4 regions of the Streptomyces daliensis genome follow, and region 1 is predicted to be linked to each of the others. Evidence: riboswitches for the same ligand, from Rfam matches in the RefSeq annotation. Region 1 holds a riboswitch; each other region holds the start of a gene.
What was found. A riboswitch is a leader RNA that binds a small molecule or an ion and turns the genes downstream of it on or off. The one in region 1 is predicted to bind cobalamin.
Positions count from the first base shown of each region.

Region 1 (7,664 bases):
GGCAGGAACTGACGGACCTGACGCAGGGGCAGCCGTTCGTGGTCGAGCGGGTCCGGCTCACCGGCAGCGGCGTCGCGGTCGAGGGGCAGTTCGAGCCGCCGCAACTGGCGCAGCTCGGCGTGGACGACCAGGTGTTCGTCGCCGCGTTCGTGCGGTCACACGGTTCGATCAAGGAAATGGAGCGGATCTTCGGGGTGAGCTACCCGACGGTCAAGGCCCGTCTGAACCGGATCGCCGAGCGACTGGAGTTCGTCGAAACCGATCCCGCGCCCAGCGGCGCAGACGTCGTCGACCGCCTGCGGCGGGGGGAGATCAGCGCCCAGGAGGCGCTGGCCGAGCTGGAGCGGTCCCGGTGATCCCGCTGCTGGTGACGGTGGGCTACCGCCGTTCCGACGGCCGCCGTCGGCGGCTGTACGTCCCGGTTCCGCCGGTGCTGCTGGTGCTGTCGCCGCTGCTGCTGCTCGCCGTGCCGGCCGGGCTGGTCGCCTGCCTCGTCTTCCGGGTGAGCCCGGGGGGAGCGCTGCGTGGCACCGGGCGGCTGCTGTGGGCGCTGCCCGGCACTCGGATCGAGATCGAGCAGGGCCGCACGGCCCTGCTGATAAGCGTCAGATGAGTCGGAGTCGGAGTCGGAGTCGGAGCCGAAACCGGAGCCGGAACCGGAGGGGAAGAACGACATGAACGAGCAGAGCCGTCAGATCCTGGAGATGCTGGCCGAGGGCAAGATCAGCGCGGACGAGGCCGAGCGGCTGCTGGAAGCGCTCGAACGCGAGCGGCCCCGGGCCGCACCGGGGGACGCGCCCCGCGCGAAGACCCGGCCCAAGTACCTGCGCGTGATGGTGAACTCGGCGGAGACCGCGGACGGCGACGGGCCGAGCCACGTCAACATCCAGGTCCCGCTCCAGCTCCTGCGTGCCGGGGTCCGGCTCGCGAGCCTCGTCCCTCCGCAGGCGCTCACCAAGGTCAGCGCGGAGCTGAACAAGTCGGGGGTGCCGATCGATCTCACCGAGCTGAAGCCGCAGCACATCGAGGAGCTTGTCGAGCACCTGGAGGAGGTGTCGGTGGGCGTCGTCGACCGCGACGCGAAGGTGCAGGTCTTCTGCGAGTGACGGCGCTGGGCGGGGTGGTGCGGTGCCTGGTGGCGACGGCACGCCGTCGTCGCCGGACGGCCTAGCGGCGCCATTTCTCGTGTGCCACCACATGCGTCAGGCGCCAGCCCGCCTCCGTGCGCCGTGCCGTGAACGCGTAGCGGCCACCGCACTCGAAGTCCGGCGCTGCCGACTCGGCGCTCCCGGACCGCATCGGGTTGTAGTAGTCGGCACGTACGGTCGCCGTCGCGCCGTCGGTCTCCACGTGGCGGTCGACGATCAGGTGCTGGCGCGTGGGGAAGAAGAGGCCCAGGGTCTCCGTCAGCCAGCGCACCATGGTCTCGACGTCGCCCTCGGCGCCGCCCGCCGAGCGGTAGTCGGCCCGCCCCTCCGGTGCGAAGAGCGCCCGGTACTCGTCCCAGTCGCCGTCGTCGACGGCCGCCGCGTAACCGGTGACCAGGTCGTCGACCGCCATCCGGTCCCACAGCGCCGCCACCCCGCGCTCGTCCTGTGCCCGCATCTCGACTGCCCGCTGCTCGGCCATCGGCACAGTGTGCGGTGCGTGGCCCGAGGAAGGTAGCCCCGCGCACCACAGCGCACCCCCGCGCACCCCCGCGTTCACCGTGCTCTGGACAGCGGCACGCCCATGAACGAGGCCCAGCGGGCGCCGAGTTCGGTCTTCCACAGGGCCTGGAGGTCGGCGTCGTGCAGGATCCAGCCCGTGGTCAGCTCGGTGTCCGGTGTGCGCAGGCTGTTGTCCAGCTGGTTGAGCGCGGCGCGGGCGCAGTCCTCGCTCCACTGGCCGTCGTCCGCGTAGCGCCCCGGCCGGAAGGCCGGGGCGAGCGGGATGGCCAGGGCCAGGAAGCAGGCCGCGTTGTAGTGCGCGAGCCATCCGACGCCGGGGCGCCGCAGCGGGCCCCAGAAGCGCGAGGTGGGGCGCCCCGGCAGCGGCGTCGCGTGCCAGGCCGCGTCGTGGACGCCGCCGCGCAGCGAGTGCCCGCGCTGCGGGTACAGCAGCCGCAGATGGCCGGGACCGCGGCTGCCGCTCATCACCTGGCGGGCGACCCGCTCGAACGCGGTCTCCACCTCGCGTTGAATCTCGCGCAGTCGCGGCGAGTCGTCCGGTGTGCGCAGCGCCCCGCCCATGGTGTGGCCCGCGCGGGCGATGACGATCGCGCCGCGGAACGTGCTGCGGCGGCTGCGCCGCGCGGGCAGCGGCAGCGGGGTGAGCCAGGACGACCAGTAGCGCCGCTCGCCCGGGTTCCACCGTCCGCCGGGCACGACCGTACGGGCCCAGCACCGCGCCAGCGCGCGCCGCCGCAGCCGCCGTTCGAGGTCGTCGAAGTGCCGGTTGGCGGTGTCGTGCAGGCGCTCCATCTCGTTCTCGGACAGGCGCGGGGAGCCCCTGCGTACCGGGGTGGAGCCGCGCGAGTAGGCGATGGCGGTGCGGTACGCGGTCTCGATGTGGCCCGGCCACAGCTCGGTGCAGCGCTGGTAGATGTCGATGGCCTTCGCGTACTCCTTGGGCCGGTAGGAGCCCACCCGTTCGTGCAGCGCCGCCTGGTGGAGGCGGAGGGTGAGGTTGCCCGGCGAGTACTCGGCGGCGTCGGCGAAGGCGCGCAGCGCGGCGGCGTACCGCCGGGGGACGCTGTAGGCCAGCAGCGGCGCGGGCAGCGGACGGGCCTGTTCGCGCGCCTGCGCCTTCTCCTGCTCGGTGACGCCGTGCCGGAACCGCGCGTAGCCCCGCACGTCGTGGTCCCAGCGCTCCCAGCGGGGGATGCGGCGGCGCATCGCGGGGAGGCCGCGCACGCTGACGGTGGTGTAGCAGGCGAGCGTCTCCACCAGTTGCTCGTCCCGCGGCTTCTCGACGACGGTGGCCGCCACGATCTGCCCCTGCGGCGCCCGCACGATCCGTACGGAGACCCGGCGCAGCCCCTCCTCGACCGGCTCCATCTCGGTGAGGTGGACGTGGAACGCGCGCGGTCTGGACACCGCGAGCCGCACCACGGACTCCAGCCAGCCGTGCGGGGTGGACGACGCCTGCGGCGAGGGTGCGACGGGGGTGGGCGAGGCGGCGCCGGGCGCGAGCAGCGAGTCGTTCGACGTGGCGCTCAGATGCACCGCGAGATGGGCGGCCAGTTCACGGCACGCCTGGCGCCGCGCGGCGGCGGAACCGTCGCCTCCGTTCCCGCTCCCGGTCTCGCCGTCGCCAGGGTCGGGGCGTACCACGAGGGGGAGGATGCGGCCCTGGCCCCTGAGGTACTGCGCGGCCGAGGTGACGGCACGGGAGAGCAGGACGATGAGCAGGCCGCCGAAGGCGGCGAAGATCCAGACGGCGACGCCGCTCGCGATTCTGATCCCCGTCTGGTCCATGGCCGTCTCCCCAGTCCATGGCCGCCTCCCCGCTGTCCAGGGACGCGGTGCCTCAGTGCGGTGCCTCATCGTGGCAGCGGAACTCGCGGCTCAGTAGGGAGCGCACGCCACGCCGCGCACGCCACGTCGCCGCGCGCCGGGCCGCGCCATGGGCCCCGCCGTCCGACGGGTCGGCAGCGTGCACCGGGGCGCACTGTTCAGTGCCGTTCCGCCGACGTAGGGTGGGCGGCGCAGTCGGTTCGCCCTGCCCTCCAGGCAGGCGCGTCGCAAGAGGGAATCCGGTGAGAATCCGGAGCTGCCCCGCAGCGGTGAGCGGAAACGACCGCCGTCATCAGCACTGGGCCCAGGAAGGGCCCGGGAAGCGACGGCCAGTAGGTGCCGGGCGAGAAGCGCCCGGCGGGTCCGCGAGTCCGAAGACCTGCCAACTGTCCGCGTACGAAACCCGTGCGCGGAGATCTCGGTGACCTCGAGGGCGGGTCGGCGGTACGGGAAGGGCGCGGACGGCGTGCGCCTCCCGTGAGCCTTTCCTTCGTCTCCTCGCTCGGCCTCCGGGGTCACTGACACGACTCGCGAAGGAGAGTTGAGTGACCAGCAAGTCCGCAGCCGCGGCAACCCGCGCCACCGTCCACGGATACCCCCGCCAGGGCCCCAAGAGGGAACTCAAGAAGGCAGTCGAGGGCTACTGGAAGGGCCGGGTCACCGCAGAAGCCCTGCGGGAGACCGCGGCCACCCTGCGCCGGGAGAACTGGCGGCGCCTCGCCGACGCCGGGATCGACGAGGTTCCCACCGGGGACTTCTCGTACTACGACCATGTGCTGGACACCACCGTGATGGTCGGCGCCGTCCCCGAGCGGCACCGCGACGCCGTGGACACCGACGCGCTGGACGGCTACTTCGCCATGGCACGCGGCACCCAGGAGACCGCGCCCCTGGAGATGACCAAGTGGTTCGACACCAACTACCACTACCTGGTGCCCGAACTGGGCCCCGGCACGGTCTTCACCGCCGACTCCGCCAAGCCCGTCGGAGAGCTGAGGGAGGCGTTGGCACTGGGGCACACCGCGCGGCCCGTGCTCGTCGGACCCGTCACCTATCTCCTTCTCGCCAAGCCCGCGCCCGGCGTGGCGGACGGCTTCGCGCCGCTCACACTGCTGGACCGGCTGCTGCCCGTGTACGCCGAGGTGCTGGCCGATCTGCGGGCAGCGGGCGCCGAATGGGTGCAGCTCGACGAACCGGCCCTCGCCCAGGACCGCACGGCGGCCGAACTGAACGCGGCCGAGCGCGCCTACCGCGAACTGGGCGCCCTCGCCGACCGGCCCAAGCTGCTGGTCGCCTCCTACTTCGACCGCCTCGGCGAGGCACTGGCCGTGCTGGCCAAGTCGCCCGTTGAGGGGCTGGCCCTGGACTTCACCGGGCCCGGCGCCGCCAACCTGGACGACCTGGCACGCGCGGGCGGACTGCCGGGCAAGCGGCTCGTCGCGGGCGTCGTCGACGGCCGCAACGTATGGATCAACAACCTGGAGAAGTCGCTGGGCACCCTCGCTTCCCTCCTCGGCCTCGCGGAACGGGTGGACGTCGCGCCGTCCTGCTCGCTGCTGCACGTGCCACTGGACGCCGCCGCCGAACGCGACGTCGACCCGCAGATCGCGCGCTGGCTCGCCTTCGCCCGGCAGAAGACCGAGGAGGTCGTCACCCTGGCCCGCGGCCTGAGCGGCGGCACCGACCTCATCACCGGGCGGCTCTCCGCCAACCGCGCCGACCTCGCCTCCCGCGCCTCCTCCGCGCTGACCAGCGACCCCGCCGTCCGCGCGCGCTGCGCGGCGGCCACACCGGCCGACGCGCGCCGTGCGCAGCCGTATCCGGAGCGCACGGCGGCGCAGCGCGCCCGCCTGGGGCTGCCGCTGCTGCCGACCACCACCATCGGCTCGTTCCCGCAGACGGCGGAACTGCGCACGGCCCGCGCCGAGCTGCGGAGCGGACGCATCGACGGCACCGCGTACGACCAGCGCATCGCCACCGAGATCCGCGAGGTGCTGGCCTTCCAGGAGGAGGCGGGCCTGGACGTCCTGGTGCACGGCGAGCCCGAACGCAACGACATGGTCCAGTACTTCGCCGAGCGGCTGAACGGCTACCTCGCCACCCAGCACGGCTGGGTGCAGTCCTACGGCACCCGCTATGTGCGCCCGCCGATCCTGGCGGGCGACATCTCGCGGCCCGAGCCGATGACCGTCGCCTGGACCACGTACGCGCAGTCGCTCACGGACCGTCCTGTCAAGGGCATGCTGACGGGCCCCGTCACGATGCTGGCCTGGTCCTTCGTGCGCGACGACCAGCCGCTGGGGGAGACCGCGCGGCAGGTGGCACTGGCCCTGCGCGACGAGGTCCAGGACCTGGAGGGCGCGGGCACCGCCGTCATCCAGGTCGACGAGCCCGCGCTGCGCGAGACCCTGCCGCTGCGGGCCGCCGACAGGGAGGCGTACCTCGACTGGGCCACCGAGGCGTTCCGGCTCACCACGAGCGGCGTACGCGCGGACACCCAGATCCACACGCACATGTGCTACGCGGAGTTCGGCGACATCGTCTCCGCGATCGAGGCGCTCGACGCGGACGTCATCAGCCTCGAAGCGGCCCGCTCCCATATGCAGGTGGCGGACGAACTGGCCACCGTCGGCTATCCGCGCGAGGTCGGCCCCGGTGTCTACGACATCCACTCGCCGCGCGTGCCCGGCGCGGACGAGGCAGCGGCGCTGTTGCGCAAGGGACTTGAGGCGATCCCCGCCGAACGGCTGTGGGTCAACCCCGACTGCGGTCTGAAGACCCGGGGCTGGACGGAGGTGCGCGCCTCGCTGGAGCACCTGGTCGAGGCGGCGCGCACCGTACGGGCCGGACTGCCGCCGACGCCGACGCCGACGCGGCGGTAACGGCGCAACGGCCCCCCTGAGCGGCGGGTTGCGGCAAGCAGGTGGCCTCGCGCCGGAGCCCGCCCTGCCCACCGGGCGTTCGCCTGCCCGGTGTGCCACGCCCTCGCGGCGGTACGTACGGTCCTCTTCCGCGTACCGCCGCGGGGGCGATCTCCCGCGCGTTCCGCACGGTGAGAAACGTGACAGCGTCTGGCCGACCACCGCGTTTTCCGTTCCGCGCGCCCGTCCTCGTCGTACGCTGCCTAGCGAACGGACCCACCTGACATGTGAGGCGGCACGCACCACCATGGACAGCAGCGAGCACACGCGGAGAATCGCCGTCCGGTTCGCCACCTTCGACCAGGACGGCAACGGCTACATCTCCCGTGAGGACTTCACGACGGCGGCAGCGGCCATCCTCGGCGAATTCGGCGTGAAGGCGCGCTCCGAGCGGGGCCAGGCCCTGCACATCGGGGCCGAGGCGTTCTGGCAGGGCATGGCCGGAATCGCGGACCGCGACGGCGACCAGCGCATCACCCGCGAGGAGTTCGTGAACGGCGCGGTGAAGCGGCTGCGCGACAACCCGGACCGCTTCAGCGAGATCGCCCGCCCCTTCCTGCACGCGGTCGTGAACATCGCGGACTCGGACGGCGACGGCCGCACCACCCCGGAAGAGGCCGAGCGGGCGCTCAAGGCGCTGGGTGTGGACGAGGAACGCTGCGGCGCCGCGGCGCGCTCCCTCGCGACCGACGAGGACGGGCTGATCGGCGAGAGCGAGATCGTCTCGGCCTTCGCCGCGTACTTCACGACGCCCGAACGGTAGGTCCGGGCCCCCGCCCGTGCGCGGGCGGGGGAGCCGGTCACCGCTGGCGGGGAGGGCGACGGTCAACAGCCGACAGTAGAATCATCGAGTCGTCCTGCCCGTCTCGTCCTGCCCGTCTCGTCCTGTCCGTCGCCGCACGTCCTCGAAGGGGGCAACGCGCCCGTGACCGTCCCGGCGCTGCCGAATCTCGACCGCTCCACCCTGCGGGAGCGTGCCCTCATGGCGCTGCGCACCGCGATCACCACAGGCCAGTACCGGCCGGGCGACCACCTCGGCGAGGTGGAGATCGCCACGCGGCTGTCGGTCAGCCGGGGCACGGTACGGGAGGCGCTGCGCCACCTCCAGCAGGAGGGGCTGGTCGTCGCGGGCGTACGGGGGATGCTGCGCGTGCAGAGCCTGTCGCCCAAGGAGGTCCGCGAGCTGTTCGAGGTGCGGGGGTCGCTGGAAGGGCTCGCCGTCGCGCAGGTCATCGCGCTGCCGGAC
Region 1 covers NZ_BAAGSO010000094.1:743,066-750,729, reverse strand. Annotated here, with positions in the region: gene ACYVOO_RS25855 (DUF2089 domain-containing protein) at 1-356, shown strand, start outside; gene ACYVOO_RS25850 (hypothetical protein) at 353-613, shown strand; gene ACYVOO_RS25845 (SHOCT-like domain-containing protein) at 675-1,106, shown strand; gene ACYVOO_RS25840 (nuclear transport factor 2 family protein) at 1,168-1,629, opposite strand; gene ACYVOO_RS25835 (hypothetical protein) at 1,704-3,458, opposite strand; cobalamin riboswitch at 3,676-3,898, shown strand; gene metE (5-methyltetrahydropteroyltriglutamate--homocysteine S-methyltransferase) at 4,043-6,379, shown strand; gene ACYVOO_RS25825 (EF-hand domain-containing protein) at 6,666-7,181, shown strand; gene ACYVOO_RS25820 (GntR family transcriptional regulator) at 7,344-7,664, shown strand, end outside.

Region 2 (7,664 bases), on a different contig from region 1:
GACAAGCTCCAGTACTCCACCCCCGGCGTCGCGGGCGACGGCACCGCGCTCCTGGTCAAGGCGATGCACGACATGGGCGGCGAGAAGCCCGCCATGGAGTACCTCGGCAAGCTCCAGAAGAACAACGTCGGCCCCTCGTCCTCCACCAGCAAGCTGGCCCCCAAGCTGGACAAGGGCGAACTGCTCGTCGCCAACGGCGATGTGCAGATGAACTACGCCCAGGCCAAGTCCATGCCGAACCTCGGCATCTGGTTCCCCGCCAAGGACGAGAACGCGAAGCCCACCACCTTCGCGCTCCCCTACGCGGCCGGCCTCGTCAAGGGTGCTCCGAACTCGGCCAACGGCAAGAAGCTGCTCGACTTCCTGCTGAGCGAGCAGGCACAGCGCGACGTCTCCTCGGTGGGCGGCGGCTTCTCCGCGCGTACGGATGTGAAGGCCACCGACGAGAACGCCACCGAGCTGGCCTCCCTCATGAAGGGCGTGGAGATCTTCCGGCCCGACTGGGAGGACGTCGAGAAGAACCTCGACGCGTACATCGACGCCTGGAAGTCCGCCACGGGCTCCTGACGCGCCCCGGGCGCACGGGACCGGCGTCCCCGGCGCACGGGTCCGGCCGTGGCGGTTAGGCTGATCGCGCGGCCGGACCCACCGGCAGGCCCCGACGAGACCTGGCAGGAGCCGTCACGTGGCAGAGCGCAAGCCGATCGAGTCATGGCTCACCGACATGGACGGTGTGCTGATGCACGAGGGCGTTCCGGTTCCCGGAGCGGACGCCTTCCTCAAGCGGCTGAAGGAGTCCGGCAGGCCGTTCCTCGTGCTGACGAACAACTCGATCTACACGCCCCGCGACCTCCACGCCCGCCTCGGCCGCATCGGCCTGGACGTGCCCGTCGCCAACATCTGGACCTCGGCGCTGGCCACGGCCCAGTTCCTGGACGACCAGCGCCCCGGCGGCACCGCGTATGTCATCGGCGAGGCCGGGCTGACCACCGCGCTGCACGACATCGGGTACGTGCTGTCCGACACCGAGCCGGACTACGTCGTCCTGGGCGAGACCCGCACCTACAGCTTCGAGGCGCTGACCAAGGCCATCCGCCTCATCAACGCGGGCGCCCGCTTCATCGCCACCAACCCGGACGAGACCGGCCCCTCCGCCGAGGGCGCGCTGCCCGCCACCGGGTCCGTCGCCGCGCTGATCACCAAGGCCACGGGACGGCACCCGTACTTCGTCGGCAAGCCCAACCCGCTGATGATGCGCGCCGGGCTGAACGCCATCGGGGCGCACTCCGAGACCTCCGCCATGATCGGCGACCGCATGGACACCGACGTACGGGCCGGGATGGAGGCGGGCCTGGAGACCTTCCTCGTGCTGACAGGGCTCACGGCACCCGACGAGGTGGACACCTTCCCGTACCGCCCGACGACCGTCGTCGACTCGATCGCCGACCTGGTGGACCGCGTCTGAGCGGACGCGGGGCGGCAGGTGCCGGACGGTGGACGGCGCGGGCCGCGTGAGGGCGTGAGCGGACGTCACCGTACGGAGTAGTAAGCGGCCTCTCCGGATGCGGAGGGGCGCGGGCGCGGGGACCGTCGGGAGTGACCGACCCGGAGGTTCACCATGCGGAGCGACCTCACGTCCACCCCCGCCGCCGACGGCACCCCGCGCACGCGCACGCTCACCGCGGCCCAACACCCCCTCGCCCTCGCGCTCCTGGCCACGGCGGCGCTGGGCACGTCGCTCGGCCTCGCGCAGGGCACCGCGTTCGCGGACGGCGAGGGCGCCCCGCATGCTCCGAGCGCCCCGCACGCCTCGCGCCCGGGTCCGGCGCTGGTCAACCCGCCCTCGGCACGTCCCGGCGGCGAGGTCGATGTCCACGTCGACGGCTGCGGGGACGACACGGGCCTCGCCCGTTCCCCCGCCTTCGCCGACGACGCGCCCCTGCGGCTCGCCGCCGACGGCGGACTCACCGCGCGTGCCACGCTCAGCGCCTCGGCGGAACAGGGCGCACACGGCGTCACGGTCTCCTGCGACGGGGGCCGGGTGGCCAGGGGCTCCGTCACCGTCGACGATGCCGCGCCCGCGCCGGGCCCGCCCCCCTCGCCCTCCGCACCCGTACGGGCAGGCGGCGGCGCCATGGCGGACGAGGGCACGCGCCCCGGACCGCTCACCCAGGCGGCCTGGCCGGTGTTCGCGGCCGGGGCCGCGCTGATGGTGGCGGGCGCCGCGCTCGCGCTCCGACGACGGCGTGCCGAGTACCGGAACACCACGCCCACGCCCGCACCGGATGCGCATCCTGCGACGGGGCCCGCGACGAGCCCCCTCCCGCCCGACACGGGCACCGACACAAGCAACGCACGCGGCGCGGCCGACCGAGCGGCCGAAGCGGACTCGTGAGCCCGGCGTCCGAGCTGCCCCCGGACACCCCGGACGGCGAGCCCAGGACGTCGGCCCGGAGCAGGCTCACCACGGGCGTGGCCTGGGCCGTGCTGCTGCTCGGGCTGTGGCTGTGGGGGCGCGAGCTGACCGAAGGCGGGCGGAGCGGCGCCGTGTTCGGCGACGACTCCCGCACCCGTGGCGCCGCCGCCGGAACCCAGCGCCTGCCCGCGGCCCACGATCCGCTCCCTGGCACACCACGCCCTGTGAAGCTGCGCATCGGCGCCCTCGGTGTCCGCGCCCCCGTGATCGCGCGCGGCGTCGAAGGGCACGGCGGCATAGCGGCACCCCCGTACAGCAGGCCGGGGCTCGCGGGCTGGTACGGCGCCGGACCCGTACCGGGCGCCCGGGGCGCCTCGCTGATCGTCGGGCATGTGGACACCGAGCGGCACAAGGCCGTCTTCTACGGGCTCAGCAGCGCCGACCGGGGCACGAGGATCGAGGTCACCAGGTCGGACGGCACCGTCGCCGAGTTCACCGTCGAGCGGACGAAGGTCGTGCGCCACGAGGACTTCGACGCGCGCGAGGTCTACGGGCCCGCCGTGCGCGGCCGGTCCGAACTCCGCCTGCTCACCTGCGGCGGCGCCTTCGACCACGAACGGCGGGCCTACACCTCCAACGTCGTCGTCTCCGCCTACCTCACCGGTTCGCGCGGCACCCCCGCCGGCTCCTGAACCCCGACTCCCTGACCTCGGCCCTCCGCTTCCCCGATTGCGCTGTGAGCGTGCGGCGGTTCCGCGAGGGGACGCGGGAGGGGAAAGTCGGTGCATGAGACTTCTGTTATTGGGCGGTACGGAGTTCGTGGGGCGCGCTGTCGCCGAGGAGGCGCTGTCACGGGGCTGGGAGGTGACCGTCTTCCACCGGGGACGCCACACGCCCCCGCCCGGCGTCACGGCCCTGCGCGGGGACCGGCACGGCACGGAGGACGGCCTGACGACCCTGGCCGAGGGGGAGTGGGACGCCGTCGTCGACACCTGGTCGTGGGCCCCGTCGGCGGTACGGGACGCGGCGCGGCTGCTCGCGGACCGCGTGGACCGGTACGTGTACGTCTCCAGCCGCTCGGTCTACGCGCCACCGGTCGCGCTGGGACTGGACGAGGACGGACCCGTGCTGGATGCCTCGCCGGACGACGGCGACGACGGCGCTGACGTGCCCTACGCGCGGGCCAAGCGCGGCGGGGAACTGGCCGCGCTGGACGCCTTCGGCGACCGGGCGCTGCTGGTGCGCGCGGGGCTCGTCCTCGGCCCGTACGAGAACCTCGGGCGGCTGCCCTGGTGGCTGGCGCGGATCGCGCGCGGCGGGCCGGTACTGGCTCCGGGACCGCGGGATCTGGGCCTCCAGTACATCGACGCGCGCGACCTCGCCCGCTGGACGGCCGACGCGGTGGAGCGGCGGCTGAGCGGTCCTTACAACCTGGTGAGCCCGCCGGGCCACGCCACCATGGGCGAGCTGCTGGAGGAGTGCGTACGCGTCACGGGGTCCGGCGCCGAACTGTGCTGGACCGCTCCGGAGACCATCCTCGCGGCGGGCGTCGAGCCGTGGACCGAGCTGCCCGTCTGGGCCCCGCCGGGGGAGCAGTGGGACGCGCTGTTCGGGGGCGATGTGTCCAGGGCGCTGGCCGCAGGGCTGCGCTGCCGTCCCGTCGCGGACACCGTGGCGGCGACGTGGGAGTGGCTGCGGGGCCTGGACGGGCCGCCGCCCGTGCGGGACGGCTGGCGGGCCGGGCTGGATCCGGACCGGGAGGCGCGCGTCCTGGCCGCCCGCACCTGACGGGCCGCGTCCGACGGGCCGGGCCCGACGACGGGCGGGCCGGGGCAGGGCGGTGAGCGGGCCACGTACCCCGCTCACCGCCCCACGGCACCGCGTGCGACGTGCCGTTACGCGTCCCCGGACGCCCCGGCGGGCTCCGCCGTGGTCCGCGAGGTCCGCGCACCCTGTCCCTGTCCGGCACGTGCCGCGCGCAGCCCCAGCGCGCCGAAGGTGACGCCGAGCGCCGCCCACAGCAGCACGTGCGAGGCCAGCGAGAGCACCCGGAAGTCCCACAGCAGCGGCGCGGGCACCGGCACGGGGTCGGGGTTGCCAGGGAGCAGGAAGAGCACCGCGAGCGTGCCGGCCGCGGCGGCAGCCGCGGCGAGCTGGCGCACCGGAGCGCCGTGCCCCGCGCGGCCGAGCCGTACGTGCAGTTGCCAGGCCAGCAGCATGCCGAGCACGCCGATGGCGAGCGCGGCGACCCACAGCGCCTGCCGTTCGGAGACGGTGCCGCTGTCGCCGACGCCGGGCGGATTGGCGGGATAGCGCAGCGCGGGCAGCAGCGACAGGGCGAGGAACCCGGCGCCCGCGAGGGTCAGCGCCCGCTCCCAGGGGCGGTCGTGGAGCGTGCGGGTGCGGTGGACGAGCACATACGCCAGGGCGAAGAAGACGCCGATGGCGAGCCCGACGACCACGGCGGTGACCACCAGGCCGAAGTGCTGGGTGCCACGGGAGAACAGTTCCTCGGCCTCCGCCGCGTGCGAGTGCGCCTGCCCGCCGCCCCCGTGCGCGTGGGCGTGCTCGGCAGCCGCGCGCTTCTCCTCCAGCCCGATCGCCCTGTCCATCAGGGGCTCGGCGAGGAGCAGCGAGAAGAGCCCCGAGAGCAGCCCGGCCACGCCACCGGCCGCGAGCCCTCTGCGCAGCAGGGGCAGCAGCGGATACGGGGCCGACGCCGACGAGACGGGAGAAGGGTGAGAAGACGTAGAAGGGGAGGAAACGGGCGGTGAAGGGGAAGCCGGTGATGAGGATGCGGGTGTCATGTGCGCAGGCGTCCCGTCAGTGGCAGGGGGCGCCGAAGAGGTGCCTGCCGTCGTGCGAGAACTCGTGCAGATAGCTGCCGGTGGCCGAGATGATGTTGCCGTTGTCGACGAAGACGGCGTAGAGCGCGATCAGCGCGACGATGGCCGCCGCGGCGGCGATGAGCCAATCGCGCGAGCGGATCGTGACATCGGCCTCGGGAAGGGCCGCACCGGTCGCGGTCGGTTGAGCGGTGTGCAGGGACATCCGCGTGCCTCCTCCTGGGGTTTCCACGCCCCGTTGGCGGAGAAGCGACAGGTCAGTTCCTGACTCCCGTGCGGCCCCGGGCGGCGTGCGCGCGCCCCGGCCTCACGGACACAGTGGCGGGACCGTCCCGGAATCGCACCGGGTTCCTGCGCACCGTCGCCTCAGTATGAATATGTACCGCTCGGAGAGTCCCAGCCTGGCATGTCCACTGTCAATACGGCCTGTGCGGGGTGCCCGGCGGGGATCCACTCCCCCCTCAGGAGGACTCCGGCCGGGCACCCTTGTCCCTGTCTCCGGGCCTGCGAGAGGAAGGGGCCCGGAGAAGGGGAGCGTGCGAGGCCGGGGTCCAGGGCCTCGGGGTCACCGTAGAACGTCCCGCGTGACCCGTCACGCAACGATCCGGCCTACACCCCTGGTTTCAGGCCGAGTTGACGGGCGGGTAAGGCCGTGGTCCGGGGCACGGGAGGCCCGCGGCGGCCACCCGTAACAGCTGCACGACAGTTTCGCGGCCAGCGCGTGGCCCTGTGACACGATGGCCAGGTCCGGTGTGTTCCAGGGGGCCGGGGGAGTGTCTCCCGGTCAGTGCGGCCGAGGGGGAGTGGATGTACGGCAACTACGCCGGCGGGAGGAGCGGGAGTGCCCATCCGGGTACGGGCGCCCGTACTCGTGCGCGTACCCGTACGCGTACGAGGTGCGTCGCGGGCGGCGCGGCCGTGGGGGCTGTGCTGCTGCTGGCCGGGTGCTTCTCGTCGTCGGACGGTGGTTCCGGCGGGGGTGGCGAGAAGTCGGGCGAGGCCGGGCAGCGGCCCAGGTCCGTCGCCCCGTACTGGGTCAACCCGCAGGGCAACGCCGCGCGTCAGGCCGCCGAGTACCGCGGCGCGGACAAGGCCGACGAGGCGGCGCTGATCGACAAGATCGCGAAGCAGCCCGTGGCCGAGTGGGTCGGCACCGAAGACCCCCAGGGCCAGACGGAGAAGCTGACCAGCGCCGCGGCCAAGGCCGACCGCGAAGCGCTGCTCGTGCTCTACAACCTCCCGCACCGCGACTGCGGCCAGTACTCGAAGGGCGGCGCGGCGGACGCGGGCGCCTACCGCGACTGGCTCGACAAGGTCGTCAAGGGCATCGGGGACCGCGCGGCCACGGTGATCGTCGAACCGGACGCGATCCCGCACCTGCTGGCCGAGGGCTGCACGCCCCAGGAGTTCCACGACGAGCGGTACGCGCTGCTGAACGAGGCCGTGACCAAGCTCAAGGGCCTGTCGAAGACCAAGGTGTACCTGGACGCGGGCAACCCCGACTGGGTGCGCGATCCGGGCGGTCTCGTGGAGCCGCTGCGGCGCGCGGGCATCGACAAGGCGGACGGCTTCGCGCTGAACGTCTCCAACTACCAGACCACCGCCTCGAACGTGGCGTACGGCAAGAAGGTCTCCCCGATGATCGGCAACAAGCCGTTCGTCGTGGACACCAGCCGCAACGGCAACGGCCCCGTCGAGAACGCGGCGGCCGACGAGGAGGCGTGGTGCAACCCCGAGGGCCGAGCCCTCGGCAAGGCGCCCACCACGAAGACGGGCGAGCCGCTGGTCGACGCCTATCTGTGGATCAAGCGCCCCGGCGAGTCCGACGGGGAGTGCAAGGGCGGCCCGAAGGCGGGCGAGTGGTGGCCCGAGTACGCGCTGGACCTGGCCCGCAACACGAAGGGCTGACGTTTCCGGCGGTCGTCAGCAGATCACTCGGTGATGCGGCGGGACCACCCCCGCGCGTGCGGGGAGCACCGGTTGAGGTAGCGCTCGGCGAGCCGGTCGGGGGGACCACCCCCGCGCGTGCGGGGAGCACCCCTGCGACGGCGGGGGAAACACCGAGCCCGGGGGACCACCCCCGCGTGTGCGGGGAGCACCCTTCGTGACCTGGGATGCTAGTCGCTGAATGCGTCATTCTGCGTCACTTCGCCCTGCGGGTTCTCGATGAGGGGGGCGTGCTGCTCGGGATCGATGATGTCGGTTGTACCGCGAGGCTACTGTCGTGGCCAGCTTTTGCCCTGCGCACAGCGTTACGCGGCGGTCACCCGACTGCCTTGCGTACCGCGTCCAGGGCCAGCCGCCACGGGAATCCGCGCGAGTCGCCGTGCTTCGGTGGATGTGGCTCGCCCGGCCCGAACACCACCCGCACGCCCTGCTCCCTCAGTGTCTCGACGGCCCGG
Region 2 covers NZ_BAAGSO010000029.1:1,889-9,552, reverse strand. Annotated here, with positions in the region: gene ACYVOO_RS06435 (2-aminoethylphosphonate ABC transporter substrate-binding protein) at 1-567, shown strand, start outside; gene ACYVOO_RS06430 (HAD-IIA family hydrolase) at 686-1,465, shown strand; gene ACYVOO_RS06425 (hypothetical protein) at 1,619-2,395, shown strand; gene ACYVOO_RS06420 (class F sortase) at 2,392-3,108, shown strand; gene ACYVOO_RS06415 (NAD-dependent epimerase/dehydratase family protein) at 3,203-4,204, shown strand; gene ACYVOO_RS06410 (CbtA family protein) at 4,312-5,223, opposite strand; gene ACYVOO_RS06405 (CbtB domain-containing protein) at 5,240-5,467, opposite strand; cobalamin riboswitch at 5,500-5,640, opposite strand; gene ACYVOO_RS06400 (glycoside hydrolase family 6 protein) at 6,070-7,170, shown strand; gene ACYVOO_RS06395 (flavoprotein) at 7,526-7,664, opposite strand, start outside.
Region 2: linked by a shared signal. The riboswitch ahead of ACYVOO_RS06405 (CbtB domain-containing protein) and the one ahead of metE (5-methyltetrahydropteroyltriglutamate--homocysteine S-methyltransferase) in region 1 are both predicted to bind cobalamin.

Region 3 (7,664 bases), on a different contig from region 1:
CGACGGAGGAGAGCCGGTCCGTGGTGAGCCCGGTGCGGCCCTGGGCCGCCCGTACGGCCAGGGGCAGCAGCGGGCGCGGGGTGCGCCGCGCCGAGGCGAGGGCGCGGAGGGTGACCTGCCAGTCCAGTACGGGCGAGTCCAGCACCAGCCCGCTGACGCGGTCGCGCAGCGCGGAGTTCGCGGCGGCGTGCAGCGCCATGGAGGCGCCCGTCGACCAGCCGTGGAGGATGACGCGGCGGGCGCCGTGGCGGACGGCGTAGCGGATCGCGGCGTCGAGATCGCGCCATTCGGCGTCGCCGAGGTGTCCGAAACCGTCGGACGGGCTGGGCGCGCCCGGATCGCCCCGGTAGGCGAGGACGAGCACCGGCAGGCGCATCCGTGCCAGCGCGGGGACCACGTTCAGCGGCTGCTCGCGGGTCGCGCCGAGGCCGTGCACGGCGATGACCCAGGTGTCGCGCTCGCCGGGCACGAACCAGGCGGGCAGCATGCCGAGTTCGCCGGGGACCTCCACATCGGCGCAGTGCAGGCCGAGCGCGTCGCGCGGGTTGCCCGTGTGGAGCTGGGGGGTGAGCCAGACGCGGTCGCCGGGGTTCAGGCTGCCGCTCTGGATCCGCTCCAGGCGCCGTACCACCGTGTCGGCGCCGGAGTCCGTGGACTCCGCCTCCAGCACGGGGCCGACGACGGCGTGGCTGCCGCGCCCGGCGAGCCCGTAGGTGCCGGGCAGCCGGGCGGCCAGCGAGCGGGTCAGCGCGACGTGGTCGGGGCCGCTGGAGTGCACGGTGAGCGCCGGGCGCTCGAACCCCGCTGGCAGCGCGGCCCTGCCCGCCTTGGGCCGGGCCGGCCGGAGGGCAGCCCCCGCCGCGTACCGGCCCGCCGCCATGGCGGCGGCACCGGCACCCAGTGCGGAGGTGGCGGCGAGGGCCGCTGACGTACGCAGGCGCATTCCGCCCAGTGTCGTGCGAACGGCGGCCGGGGGCCAGTGGGCCGCGTCGGCCGGGTGACCGGGCGCCGTCCGGCGGGCCCCCGGGCCGTGCGGACCGGGCGAGCCACGCGAGCCGCGCGCGTCAGGCCGTGGGCTCCTCGCCCGCGGCGTCAGCGGCATCCGCGGTGCCGGCGGCGTCCTCGGCGCGCCGCTGCCCGTAGCCGCTGAGCTTGCGCGCCACGCGGTCCAGCTCGCCCCGGGGGATCAGGCTGGGCTCGCGCCCCGGCAGGGAGGAGGCCGTGAGCCAGACGCGGCACATCCACTCCAACTGCGCGGTGCGGTCGTACGCCTGCTCCAGGCCGTCGCCGTACACGACCGTGCCGTGGTTCTGGAGCAGGCAGCCGCTGCGGTCCTTCAGCGCCTCCACCATGTGCGCGGCCAGTTCGTCGCTGCCGTAGGTGGCGTACGGGGCGACGCGCACCGGGCCGCCGAGGGCCGCCGTCATGTAGTGGATCGCTGGCAGCTCGTCGACGAGCGTGGAGACGGCGGTGGCGTGCACGGCGTGGGTGTGCACGACGGCCCGCGCTTCCGTGTGCCGGTAGACGGCGAGGTGCATCGGCAGCTCGCTCGTGGGCCGCATGTCCCCGGCCGTGACCCGTCCCTCCAGGTCGACGGCGCACAGCTCGTCGGCCCCGAGACGGTCGTAGGGGACCCCTGTCGGGGTCACCAGCACCGTGTCGCCGACACGCACCGAGACATTGCCCGACGTGCCCACGACAAGGCCGTCCTCGACCGTCCGACGGGCCGTTTCCACCAGCTTCTGCCAGGCGTTCTGCATATGCCGCACCTCCGGCCGGGCACTGTAGCGCGGACCACTGAACGCCTCATCACACGTATGGGGTACGGGGATACTTCATGGCTTTGGCCGGAGAACGCCTATCTTCTCCACCACATCCCCTAATCTCGGGCGCCTTCCGCACCCGCTTCGGTGCACTTCGGTTCGCTTCCGCACCAGAGGAGAGAAATGGCCCCATCCCGCCGCCTTCCGCGACGGTCCCCGCTCCCCCTCCCCCTCCCCTTCTCCCTCCCCCACCCGCTCCCGCAGGGCCCCCGCGCCGCCGGGACGGCGCGGTCGCTGGCCGTGGCCGCCGTCGCCCTCGCGCTCGCGGGCGGCGCGCTCGCCGCACCGGGGCCCGCCGGAGCCTCGGCCAAGCCCAAGGGCCACGACGTCTCCTCCCACCAGGGCGCAGTGAACTGGGTGCGCGCGAAGGCGAACGGCGCGCGGTTCGTATACGTCAAGGCCACCGAGGGCACCCACTACAAGAACCCCTACTTCGCGCGGCAGTTCCGCGACGCGCGCAAGGCGGGGATCCTGCACGGCACGTACCACTTCGCACGCGCCGACAAGTCCTCGGGCACGCGCCAGGCGGCCTATTTCACGGCCAACGGCGGCACGTGGAAGCGCGACGGCTGGACGCTGCCCCCCGCCGTGGACCTGGAGGCGGCGTACGGGAGCAGGTGCCACGGCCTGAGCAAGGCGCGGATGCGCGCGTGGATCCGCGCGTTCAGCGAAGAGACACGGCGGCGCACGGGCCGCTATCCGGCCATCTACACCTCCACCCGCTGGTGGAAGAGCTGCACGGGCAACAGCCGCGCGTTCGCGGCCCGGCATCCGCTGTGGCTGGCGGACTGGAGCAGGAGCGCGGGGCCGCTCCCTGCCGGATGGGGTACGCGTACCATCTGGCAGTACGCGAACAAGGGCAAGCTGCCGGGTGACCAGAATCTCTTCAACGGTTCGATGGCCCAGCTCAGACGCTACGCGCGCGGCTGACCCGCGCCCCTTCCCCCCACGTTTCCCCAAGGGGCCACCGGGGCCCCGGCGGTGATCACAGAACACACGGGAGGGCGCGCGCAAGCGCCCCGGAAGCGCCGCTCACAACAGGCGTCAGGTAGTGACACTCCGACGCCTGCCGCAGTTCACCTTCCGTTCACCCGTGCTTCTTACGTTCACCGAGTCATTAACCTTCGAACTGATTGTGGCCTGGGTGAATGGAACACATCACGCTTCTCATCGGGATCGTGATCGTCACGGCCTTGGTGTTCGACTTTACGAACGGCTTCCACGACACGGCCAACGCCATGGCCACCACCATTTCCACGGGGGCCCTCAAGCCCAAGACCGCGGTGGCGATGTCGGCGGCCCTCAACCTCGTCGGCGCGTTCCTCTCGGTCGAGGTGGCCAAGACCATCTCGTCGGGAATCATTGACGAAGGCTCCGGTATCCGGCCCGAAGTGATCTTCGCGGGTCTCGTCGGCGCCATCATCTGGAACCTGCTGACCTGGCTGGCGGGCCTCCCCTCCAGCTCCTCCCACGCCCTGATGGGCGGCCTCATCGGCGCCACCGTCGCCTCCGTCGGCCTCGGGGCCGTCAACGCCGACGTCGTCGTGATGAAGGTCCTCATCCCGGCACTCGCGGCGCCGCTCGTCGCGGGCATCGCAGCCCTCGTCGCGACGCGGCTGACGTACCGGCTCGCCCGGCACGCCGACGAAGGCCAGACCGCCAAGGGCTACCGCGCGGGCCAGATCACCTCGGCAGCGCTCGTCTCCCTCGCGCACGGCACCAACGACGCGCAGAAGACCATGGGTGTGATCACGCTCGCGCTGATCACCGGCGGCGCCCTCGCGCCGAGCGCCGACCCACCGGTGTGGGTCATCGCCGCAGCCGGCATCGCCATAGCGGCCGGTACGTACCTCGGCGGCTGGCGGATCATCCGCACCATGGGCAAGGGCATCACCGACATCCAGCCCCCGCAGGGCTTCGCGGCCCAGACCAGCGCTGCGGCCACCATCCTGGCCTCCTCGCACATCGGCTTCTCCCTCTCCACCACCCACGTCTGCTCCGGCGCCGTCATGGGCTCCGGGCTCGGCCGCAAGGGCGGCGTCGTGCGCTGGTCGACGGCGGGCCGGATGGTCACGGGCTGGGCGCTGACCCTCCCCGCTGCCGGTCTCGTCGCCGCGGGTTCGGCCCTGCTGGCCGACCAGGGCGACTGGGGCGTGGCCACGGTCGCGGTCCTCGCGCTGGCGATCTGCCTCACCATCTGGGCGCTCTCTCGGCGCCAGCCGGTGGACCACACCAACGTGAACGACGTCCACGACGGCGCGGCCCCCGCACCGGCCGACGGCACCGGTGTTCCCGGTGTTCTCGGCGACGCGGACGAGCCCGCCGGTGTCGTCACCGCGGCCATGCGCTCCGTCGCACCGCCTCCGGCCCCCGGCACGCCCGTCACCTCCGAGGCGGCGGCAGCGGCCCTGGGCGCTGACACGGCCGACGGGACCTCGTCCGATGAGAGCGACGGGACCGCCTCCGAGCCCCGGCCCGGGCATGTGCCGTTCGCAGGGGCGGAGCCCACGCTTCCGGAGCCCCGCCCGCGCGCGGGCACCGCGGCACGTCCCCGGTCCGGCGTCCCCTCCTAGAGGCCCCGGCACCCCACCCCCCGTCCAGGAAGTCAGAAGGAAGACCGCTATGAACATCGACTGGGCCGCTCTCGGCCAGGTCTTCGGCGTCAGCCTCGTGGCGACGGTCGGCCTGGTGGGCGTGTTCACGCTCGGCATCGTCGGCTCCTCGGCCCGCAAGGCGGACGGCACCGGCGCCCCGGCGCTCGCCCGCACCGGTGCCTACGCCTGCTTCGCGCTGTGCGCGGCGGCCGTGGCGTTCGGCATCTACCTCATCGCCGCCTAGCGACGACGGCGTTCTCACGAGGGGTACGAGCGGTTGCTCGTACCCCTCGTCCGTGTGCGCCCGTGTGTCTCCTCACACTCTCCCGTCGCAGGTCAGGGCGAGTTGACGCCCTCTCGTGAACCGTGGTGGACTTCCCGTTGCCCAACGGCGGCAGGAGAGGAAGCCGGTGCGAATCCGGCGCGGTCCCGCCACTGTCACCGGGGAGCGCTCCCCAACCAGAAGGTCACGGCCCACGCGCACATGCGGGCTGGAAGGCCGGGGAGGGGGTCCGTACGACACCCCCTGAGCGCCGATCCGGGAGCCAGGAGACTCTCACCGCCGGTCACGTCGAGCCAGGGCGAGGACCCTGAGTGAGGACACCGCCATGCCCGGCTTCACCGCCAACGAACTCCTGGCCGCACGCCCTGACGTGGGCACGGCACGCCCGGTGCCCACCACGGCACCGGCCCTACGAGGCATGACGGCGCGCTGACGGATGCGGGCCCCACGCGCCCACGCCTGTGGCGCAGCCCTCGGATTCCTCGGCGATCTGCTGCTCGGTGACCCCCGGCGCGGCCACCCCGTGGCCGCCTTCGGGCGCGCCGCCGGTGCGGCCGAGCGCCGCCTGTGGCGCGACCGGCGCGACAGCGGCGCCGCCTACACGGCCCTGTGCGTCGCGGGCGCCGTCGCCGCTGCGACGGCGCTGTCGCGCGCCGCGCGTGCGGCGGACCACCGTACGAACAGCACCGGCACCGTGGCCGTCGGCCACGGTCCCGCGAGCGTCGCCCTCACCGCGGGCGTCACCTGGACCGTGCTCGGCGGCGCCGGGCTGGTCCGCGAGGCACGCGCCGTCGGCGCCGCGCTGGAGGCGGGCGAGCTGGCGGCGGCGCGGCGGCGGCTGCCCCATCTGTGCGGACGCGACCCCCAGGCGCTGGACGCCGACGGGATCGCGCGCGCCGTGGTCGAGTCCGTCGCCGAGAACACGTCGGACGCGGTCGTGGGCGCCCTCGTGTGGGGCGCGCTGGCCGGGGTGCCCGGGATGGCGGGCTTCCGCGCCGTCAACACGCTCGACGCGATGGTCGGCCACCGCTCCCCCCGCCATTTGCGCTTCGGCTGGGCTTCGGCGCGGCTCGACGACGTCGCGGGCTGGCCCGGTGCCCGGCTCACCGCCGTCCTCGCAGCGCTCGCGGGCCCGGACCCGCGCGGCGCGCTGCGCGCCTGGCGTACGGACGCGCACCGCCACCCGAGCCCCAACGCGGGTCCCGTGGAGGCCGCGTTCGCCGGTGCGCTGGGCGTACGGCTGGGCGGGACGCTCTCCTACGGCGGGCGCACCGAGCACAGGCCCGTGCTCAACTCGCCCGGGCGTGCCGTGGAGACCGGTGACATCGCGCGCGCGGCGCACCTGTCGCGTCGCGTCGGCGTGCTCGCGCTCGCGGTGACCGCGGCGGGGCGGCTCGCCGCCGGGGCTGCGTATTCCCAGTACTCCCGCGTGCGCGGGCGACGGAAGGGGACCTCGTGAACAACGGCACGGCCGGCAGAACCGGCACCAGCACCGGCACCGGCGCTCCGGGCGGCGGCCTGCTCGTCGCGGGCACGACCTCCGACGCGGGCAAGAGCGTCGTCACCGCGGGCATCTGCCGCTGGCTGGCCCGCAAGGGCGTGAAGGTCGCCCCGTTCAAGGCCCAGAACATGTCGCTGAACTCCTTCGTCACCCGCGAGGGCGCCGAGATCGGCCGCGCCCAGGCCATGCAGGCGGCGGCGGCCATGGTGGAACCCAGCGCGCTGATGAACCCCGTACTGCTGAAGCCGGGCGGCGACCGCACCAGCCAGGTCGTGCTGCTGGGCAGGCCCGTGGGCGAACTCAGCGCACGCGGCTACCACGAGGGCCGCCAGGAGAAGCTGCTGGCCACGGTCACCGACTGCCTCGACGAGCTGCGCCGCACCCACGACGCCGTCATCTGCGAGGGCGCGGGCAGCCCCGCCGAGATCAACCTGCGGCGCAGCGACATCGTCAACATGGGCCTCGCCCGTGCCGGACGGCTGCCCGTCGTGGTCGTCGGCGACATCGACCGGGGCGGCGTCTTCGCGTCCTTCTTCGGCACGACGGCGCTGCTGGCCCCCGAGGACCAGGAACTCCTCGCGGGCTACCTCGTCAACAAGTTCCGCGGCGACGTGTCCCTGCTGGAGCCAGGGCTCGACATGCTGCGCCGCATCACGGGGCGCCGGTCCTTCGGGGTGCTGCCCTTCCGGCACGGTCTGGGCATCGACGAGGAGGACGGGCTGCGCGTGTCGCTGCGCGGCACCGTGCGCGAGTCCACCGTCGCGCCCCCGCACGGCACCGACGTGCTGCGGGTCGCGGTGCTCCCCGTACCGCTGATGTCGAACTTCACCGACGTGGACGCGCTGGCCGCCGAACCAGGCGTCGTCGTCCGCTTCACCGACAGGCCGGAGGAGCTGGCCGACGCCGATCTCGTCGTCGTGCCCGGCACCCGCGGCACCGTGCGCGCGCTGGAGTGGCTGCGGGAGCGCGGGCTGGCGCAAGCGCTGGTGCGGCGCGCCGCCGAAGGGCGTCCCGTGCTGGGCATCTGCGGCGGCTACCAGTTGCTGGGCGAGCGCATCGAGGACGAGGTCGAGTCGCGGGCCGGAACCGTCGACGGGCTCGGGCTGCTGCCCCTGCGGGTGCGGTTCGCGGCGGAGAAGACCCTCGCGCGGCCGGGCGGCACGGCGCTGGGCGAGCACGTCGAGGGATACGAGATCCACCACGGTGTGGCCGAGGTGCTGGGCGGGGACGCATTCTTCTCCGATCCCCTGGGCAACAGCCTGGACGGGTGCCGGGTGGGCGCCGTCAGGGGGACGCACTGGCACGGATCGCTGGAGAGCGACGGTTTCCGGCGTGCGCTGCTGCGCCGGGTCGCGGAGGAGGCGGGCCGCGACGGCTTCGTCCCCGCACCGGACACGAGCTTCGCCGCGCTGCGCGAGGAGCAGTTGGATCGCCTGGGCGATCTGATCGAGGAACACGCCGAT
Region 3 covers NZ_BAAGSO010000052.1:11,085-18,748, reverse strand. Annotated here, with positions in the region: gene ACYVOO_RS10910 (alpha/beta hydrolase) at 1-943, opposite strand, end outside; gene ACYVOO_RS10905 (class II aldolase/adducin family protein) at 1,065-1,760, opposite strand; gene ACYVOO_RS10900 (lysozyme) at 1,947-2,753, shown strand; gene ACYVOO_RS10895 (inorganic phosphate transporter) at 2,972-4,396, shown strand; gene ACYVOO_RS10890 (hypothetical protein) at 4,446-4,661, shown strand; cobalamin riboswitch at 4,771-4,992, shown strand; gene ACYVOO_RS10885 (cobalamin biosynthesis protein) at 5,137-6,159, shown strand; gene ACYVOO_RS10880 (cobyric acid synthase) at 6,156-7,664, shown strand, end outside.
Region 3: linked by a shared signal. The riboswitch ahead of ACYVOO_RS10885 (cobalamin biosynthesis protein) and the one ahead of metE (5-methyltetrahydropteroyltriglutamate--homocysteine S-methyltransferase) in region 1 are both predicted to bind cobalamin.

Region 4 (7,664 bases), 270 kb from region 1:
CGGCAAGGTGTCCTACGAGGTGGGCTCCGAGGCCGTCGGGCAGGTGCAGTTCAGCGTCGAGGACCAGACGCTGGAGTACTACGTCATCCACGGCCCCCGGCCCAAGGACGTGCTGGAGCGCTACACCGCGCTCACCGGACGCCCGGCACTGCCGCCCGCCTGGTCGTTCGGGCTGTGGCTCTCCACCTCCTTCACCACCGACTACGACGAGGAGACCGTCAGCCACTTCGTCCAGGGCATGGCCGAGCGCGGCATCCCGCTGGGCGTCTTCCACTTCGACTGCTTCTGGATGCGCGCCTACCAGTGGTGCGACTTCACCTGGGACCCGGAGGTCTTCCCCGACCCCGAGGGCATGCTGCGCCGCCTCAAGGAGCGCGGACTGCGCGTCTCGGCGTGGATCAACCCGTACATCGCCCAGAAGTCCTCGCTGTTCGCCGAGGCGAAGCGCCAAGGGCACCTCGTGCGCACCCCGGACGGCGGTGTGTGGCAGTGGGACATGTGGCAGGCGGGCATGGCACTGGTCGACTTCACCAGCCAGGCGGCCCGCGAGTGGTACGCCGAGAAATTGCGGGGCCTGCTGCGCCAGGGTGTCGACTGCTTCAAGACCGACTTCGGCGAGCGGATACCCACCGAGGTCGTCTGGCACGACGGCTCGGATCCGCAGCGCATGCACAACTACTACACGCACCTCTACAACGACACGGTCTTCCAGGTACTGCGCGAGGAACGCGGCGAGGGCGAGGCGGTCCTCTTCGCGCGCTCCGCCACCGCCGGGGGCCAGCAGTTCCCCGTGCACTGGGGCGGCGACTGCGAGTCGACGTATCCGGCGATGGCCGAGTCGCTGCGCGGCGGCCTCTCGCTGGGGCTGTCCGGGTTCGGCTTCTGGAGCCACGACATCGGCGGCTTCGAGGGCACACCCTCGCCCGCGCTCTTCAAGCGGTGGGTGCAGTTCGGGCTGCTCTCCTCGCACAGCAGGCTGCACGGCAGCAGCTCCTACCGGGTGCCGTGGAACTACGACGAGGAGGCCGTGACCGTCACCCGCGACTTCACCCGCCTCAAGCACCGCCTCATGCCCTACCTCTACCGCGCGGCCCAGCAGGCGGCCGAGCACGGCACCCCCGTGATGCGCCCGATGCTGCTCGACTTCCCGGAGGACCCGGCCTGCCACACGCTCGACCGCCAGTACATGCTGGGCGACGACCTCCTCGTCGCCCCCGTGTTCACCGAGGACGGCACCGTCGACTACTACCTGCCGCACGGCACCTGGACCCACCTCCTGACGGGCGAACGCCTCCAGGGACCGGGCTGGCGCAGCGAACGCCACGGCTTCGACAGCCTCCCCCTGCTGGCACGCCCCGGCTCGGTGATCCCCTTCGCGGCGGACGACGAGGCCGCCGTGAGCGACTGGGCGGACGGGGTGACCCTGCGCGTGCACCCCCGCGAGGACGGCGCGACGACGGTCACACATGTCCCGTCGCCCGACGGTTCACCGGGCGCGGTGTTCCGCACCCGCCAGGACGCGGACGGACGCGTCACGGTCGAGGCCGAGGGCACCCCCGGTGGCTGGCGGGTGCTGCTGACGGGGGTGCGGACCGTCGACGGCACGGAGGGCACCGTCGGCGCGCCCGAGAGCACGCCGCTCGGGGTGCTGCTGACGGCGGGCACTGGCGCGGAGAGGGTGACGGCGGTGCCGGTGGAGTGAGACGGCGGTGGGGCGGGGCGGCGGCCCTCGCTGTGCGGGCGACGACGCGGCGGGCCACTTCCGCCGTGGTCCCTACGCTCGCGCACTCAGCGGCAGGAACCGCACCGAGGGCCGCCCCTGCCCCGCGTCGGCCGTGACCACCGCGCGCACCCCGTACACGTCGGCGATCAGCTCCTCCGTCAGCACCTGCGACGGTGTGCCCGCCGCGACGACATGGCCGCGCCGCAGCACCACCAGGTGGTCGCAGTACATGGCGGCCAGGTTCAGATCGTGCAGGGCGATGACACTCGTCACCGGGGTACGCACCACCAGCTCCAGCAGCTCCAACTGATGCTGGATGTCGAGGTGGTTGGTGGGCTCGTCCAGGAGCAGTTCGCCCGGCTCCTGGGCGAGCGCGCGGGCGATCTGGACGCGCTGGCGCTCCCCGCCGGACAGCGTGTGCCAGGACTGGCCGAGCTTGTCCTCCAGCCGGGTGTGCTCCACCGCCGAGCGCACCGCCGCCTCGTCCGCCGCCGTCGAGCCCGACCAGGGCCCACGGTGCGGGATGCGGCCGAGGCGGACGACGTCGCCGACGGTCAGGTCCACCCCCGTCTCGGCGTGCTGTTCCACGACGGCCACCCGGCGGGCGACGTCCTTGCGGCTCAGCCGTGGCAGGGGCACCTCGTCCAGGGTGATCACCCCGGACGAGGCGGCGCGTATCCCGGCCAGCAGCCGCAGCAGCGTCGACTTGCCCGAACCGTTGGGCCCCAGCAGCCCCACCGTCTCCCCGGGGCGCGGCGACAGGCTGACCCCTTCGAGGATCAGCTTGCCGTCGGCACGCCAGGCCACATCACGGGCGCGCAGACTCATCCCCGCCCCCCTCCGGTCTCGGGTGCCCCGGTCTCCCGTGCCCCGTGTTCCGTCGCGCCCGCCGTCACCGTGACCTCCTCGTGCGGTGCAGGATCACGACGAACGCGGGCACCCCGATCAGCGAGGTCGCCACGCCGACGGGGAGTTCCTGCGGGTCCAGCACGGTCCGCGCCAGCGTGTCCACCCAGACCAGGAACACCGCGCCGACCAGCGCAGTGGTGGGCAGCAGCCGCCGGTGCCCCGGACCCGTCAGCACGCGCGCCGCGTGCGGGAGGACGAGTCCGACGAAGCCGATCGCACCCGCCGCGCTGACCAGCACCGCCGTCAACAGCGCCGTCACCAGCAGCAGAAGCATCCGCACCCGCTGGACCGCCACGCCCAGGGCCGCCGCCGCCTCCTGCCCGAAGGCGAACGCGTCCAGCGCGTTGGCCCGCGTCAGACACACGGCGAGCACCAGCACCAACGCACCCGCGCACAGTGCCACGTCCGTCCAGTCGGCGCTGCTCAGCGACCCCAGCAGCCAGAACAGCACCCCGCGCGTCTGCTCCGCGTCGGCGGAGGTGAAGACGATGAACGAGGTGAGCGCCGAGAAGAGCTGCATTGCGGCGATGCCCGACAGCAGCACCCGGTCCGTCGTCCCGCCCGAGGTGTAGGCGAGCAGCAGCACGAGCCCGAAGGACACGACCGCGCCCACGAAGGCGCCCGCCGAGAGTGAAACGGCCCCGCCGCCGACGCCCAGTACCGCCACGGCCACCGCACCGGTCGAGGCGCCCGAGGACACACCGAGGACGAACGGGTCGGCCAGCGGGTTGCGCAGCAGCGACTGAAGCACGGCGCCGCACACCCCCAGGCCCGCACCGCACACCGCCGCGAGCAGGGTGCGCGGCAGCCGCAGCTCCCACACGATGCCCTCGCGGATCGGCGTCAGCCCGGCCTCGGCACCCCCGAGGCGCTCGGCCACCACCCGCCACACGTCGCCGACGCGCAGTGCCGCGGGCCCGATGGTGATGGCCACCGCCACGGACAGCGCGAGCAGCAGCACCCCCGCGGCCCACAGCACCGCCGCGCCGGTCCCGGTGCGCGCGGCCCGCGCGCTCCACGCCCGCGCGGCACGTAGGCGCGCGGCGGGTGTCGGACCGTCGGCGCCGTCCCGTGCGGCCGGTGCGGGCGCGGCGGGCGCGTCGGGCGTGGCGGGTGTGCGTTCGCGCGGCGTACTCAACCGGCGAGACCGAACGTCCGCAGGCCCTTCGCGACCTTCTCGATCCCCTCGACCGTGCGGATCGACGGATTCATCGCGGCGCCGCTCAGCAGCACATACCGCTTCTTCTCCACGGCCTTCATATGGCGGGTGACCGGGTTGGACTCCAGCCACTTGATCTTCGCAGCGGCGGTCTCGGCCGTCTGGCTCTTCCGGCTCAGATCGCCGAGGACGATCACGTCGGGATCGCGGTCCGCGACCCGCTCCCAGTTGATCTGCGGCCACTCGTCGTGTGTGTCGTCGAAGACGTTCTCCGCGCCGACGGCGCGCGTGATGATGCCCGGCGCACCGCAGCACCCGGCCAGATACGGCGACTCGGAGTTGGCGAACCAGTACATCAGCCGGGTGTCCGACGCTTCGACGTCCTCCGTCGCCTTCGCGGTGCGCGCCTTCAGCTCCGCGATCAGCTTCTCGCCGCGCTTCTCCACGCCGAACGCCTCGGCCAGGTCCCTGACCTCGCCGTAGACGTCGTCCATGCGCAGCGGCCTCGCGCGCTCGCCGTCGCCGCTCCCGCCGTTCTCCTTGGCGCAGTCGGTGGGGGAGAGGTACGTCGGCACGCCCAGCTTCTCGAAGTCCCCGCGCGGGGCCACCCCGCCCTTGCCGAGCGTCGACTCGAAGGATGCCGCCACGAAGTCCGGTTCCTCCTCCAGCACCCGTTCAAAGGAGGGCGCGTTGTCCGCGAGCCGCTCGACCTTGGCGTTCTCCTCGCCCAGGCCCCTGGCGACGGGGTCGGTCCAGGTCGCGGTGCCCGCCATGCGGTCGGCGAGGCCGAGGGAGAGCAGGATCTCCGTCGTGCCCTGGTTCAGCGAGACGGCCCGCCGGGGCGGGGAGTCGACGGTGACCTTCTCGCCGCAGTTCTCCAGCGTGCGCGGATAGCCCCCGGACGCCGCGGACTTCCCGGAACCCTCGCCCCCGGAGCCCTTTGTGCCGCAGGCGGCCGTCAGCGCCATCAGAGAGGTGAGGAGTACGGCCGCGATGCGGGTACGGCGTGAGGTCGCCACCACAGTTCCCATCCGTCAGAGGCCCAGTCGCGAGGCCCGGCGTCCTTCCGCCCCGGTGCCGGGGCGGACCGCCAGCAGGTCTTCGGACTCGGGACTCCCACGGGCCGAGCGCCTTCCCGGACTCCTCCAGTGGCCTCTGCTCGCCCGCCCTGTCCCTCACCGCTGCGCGTCAGTTCCGGGTTCGCACCGGATTCCCTGACCCCATCAGGGGTTCGACTGGCGTCGGCAAGCTATCACACGGACCTGGGCGGTTCGCCCGGCGGACGGTGCGCTGAGCTGCGAGGACGGGACGCGGGCCAGGGGACGGAGGAGCGGTGCGCCGGGCCGTCAGGACATCGAGGGCGGTTGACGCCTTACGCGTCGGGTAGAAGCGCCACCGAGTCCCAAGGGCCAGCCGCGGCACACGCGGCTCACCGAGCAGAGGGAGGCACCATGCGCACCCGTACCCGCCGCACGCCGACCACCGCAGCCCTGCGCAGAGTCGCCCTGCGCGCCGTCAGAAGGATCGCGCACCCCGCACGCGTCCGCTCCGGCACGGGCCACCCGCACCGCGACCTGAACCGCCCGCGCCCCGGCGCCCACACCCTGCGCCCGTACCAGGTGACACCCCACGACGCGCTCCAGCGCCGGGGCCCCACCACACTCTGAGGGGCCGCTGAGAGGCCGCTCCCGCGCGCCTCGCCCGTCCGCGTCCGTACCCCGGTCTTTACCTGCCACCGTCGCACCACCCAGGATCGGATCATCGTCGAGCGAAGGAGCGCCGGGATGGCGACGGTGGTACTGGTCGGGACCCTGGACACCAAGGGCGCGGAGTACGCCTGGCTGAGCGCGCGGTTACGGGAGCTAGGCTGCGAGGTGGTACTCGTCGACGCCGGGGTGCGACGCGTCCCGCCGGGCACACCGGCCGCCGACGTGTCGGGCGAGGCCGTCGCACGCGCCGCGGGACACGACTTGGAGCGACTGCGCGCGGCGGGAGACCGCAACACGGCGGTGACGGCCATGGCGGAGGGCGCAGAGCACGTCGTGCGGGACCTGTACGAGGCGGGCCGCCTGCACGCACTGCTGGCGGTCGGCGGCAGCGGCGGCTCGTTCATCGCGGCCCGCGCGATGCGCGCGCTCCCCGTCGGGGTGCCCAAGCTGCTGGTGAGCACCATGGCGGGCGGGGACGTGGGCCCGTACGTGGGCAGCGGCGATGTCACGCTGATGCACAGCGTGGTGGACATCGCCGGGATCAACTCCGTCTCGCGGCTCGTACTCGGCAACGCGGCAGCCGCGGCCGCCGGTATGGCCGCGCACAGGGCACGCGCCGTGGCGGAGCCCGGACCGCGGGGGCGCAAGGTCATCGGCGCGACGATGTTCGGCGTCACCACGCCCGCGGTGGACGCGGCACGGGGACGCCTGGAGGAACTCGGCTACGAGGTGCTGGTCTTCCACGCCACGGGCGTGGGCGGCCGGGCCCTGGAGAGGCTCGCCGCCGACGGCCAACTGGACGGTGTGCTGGACCTGACGACGACCGAACTGGCCGACGACCTCGTCGGCGGTGTGCTCAGCGCGGGCCCCGACCGGCTCACGGCGGCGGGCGCCGCCGCGCTCCCGCAGGTCGTCGCACCGGGCGCTCTGGACATGGTCAACTTCGGCCCCGAGGCAACCGTTCCCGAGCGTTTCGCCGCGCGGCGCCTGCTCGTCCACAACCCCACCGTCACCCTCATGCGGACCAGTACGGAGGAGATGGCGGCCCTCGGCACGGCACTGGGCACGAAGCTCGGCGCGGCGAAGGGGCCCGTCTCCGTCTTCTGGCCGCTGCGCGGGGTGTCGGCGGTGGACGCGCCGGACGGCCCGTTCGAGGACCGGACGGCGGACGGCGCGTGCCTCGACGCACTGCGCGCGGCGGTGGAGGGCACCGCGGTCCGCCTGCACGTAGTGGACGCACACCTCAACGACGCCGTCTTCGCGACGGCCGCCGCCGACCATCTGCACGAGCTGATCGTGCGACGCGACCACGTTCCGGCGGGCACCCCCGCCGTCTGACGGGTGGTCATGCCCGCCACCACGGTCACCAGCACGACCACCACCACTGCCACCGCCACCGCCACCGAGCGAACGGAGAGACGAGAGATGGACCGTACCGAGGCCCTCGCACGCCTGCGTGCCCAGGCGGACGCCGGACGGCCGGTGATCGGCGCGGGAGCGGGCACGGGCCTGTCCGCCAAGTGCGCCGAGGCGGGCGGCGCCGACCTGCTCATCATCTACAACTCGGGCCGCTACCGCATGGCGGGCCGCGGCTCGCTCGCCGGGCTCCTGCCCTACGGGGACGCCAACGCCATCGTCGTGGACATGGCCGGCGAGGTGCTGCCCGTCGTACGGGACACACCGGTGCTCGCGGGCGTGTGCGGCTCCGACCCCTTCCGCGTCATGGGGCACTTCCTCGACCAGCTCAAGGCCATGGGCTTCACCGGGGTGCAGAACTTCCCCACGGTCGGCCTCTACGACGGCGTCTTCCGGGCCAACCTGGAGGAGACCGGCATGGGCTTCGGCCTGGAGATCGACATGATCCGGCAGGCACACGAACGCGACCTCCTCACCGCGCCGTACGCCTTCGACCCCGATCAGGCAGCCGAGCTGGCCAGGGCGGGTGCCGACGTCCTGGTGCCCCACGTCGGGCTCACCACCAAGGGCTCCATCGGCGCGGCCACGGCCATGACGCTCGACCAGGCGGCCCGCGCCGTACAGGAGATGCACGACGCGGCGAAGCGGGTCTCCCCGGACATCCTCGTCCTGTGCCACGGCGGCCCGATCGCCGAGCCCGAGGACGCCCGCTACGTCCTGGAGCACACCTCGGGCGTCGTGGGCTTCT
Region 4 covers NZ_BAAGSO010000094.1:469,700-477,363, reverse strand. Annotated here, with positions in the region: gene yicI (alpha-xylosidase) at 1-1,702, shown strand, start outside; gene ACYVOO_RS24565 (ABC transporter ATP-binding protein) at 1,775-2,551, opposite strand; gene ACYVOO_RS24560 (FecCD family ABC transporter permease) at 2,616-3,770, opposite strand; gene ACYVOO_RS24555 (ABC transporter substrate-binding protein) at 3,767-4,822, opposite strand; cobalamin riboswitch at 4,867-5,046, opposite strand; gene ACYVOO_RS24550 (hypothetical protein) at 5,243-5,458, shown strand; gene ACYVOO_RS24545 (Tm-1-like ATP-binding domain-containing protein) at 5,576-6,838, shown strand; gene ACYVOO_RS24540 (phosphoenolpyruvate hydrolase family protein) at 6,848-7,664, shown strand, end outside.
Region 4: linked by a shared signal. The riboswitch ahead of ACYVOO_RS24555 (ABC transporter substrate-binding protein) and the one ahead of metE (5-methyltetrahydropteroyltriglutamate--homocysteine S-methyltransferase) in region 1 are both predicted to bind cobalamin.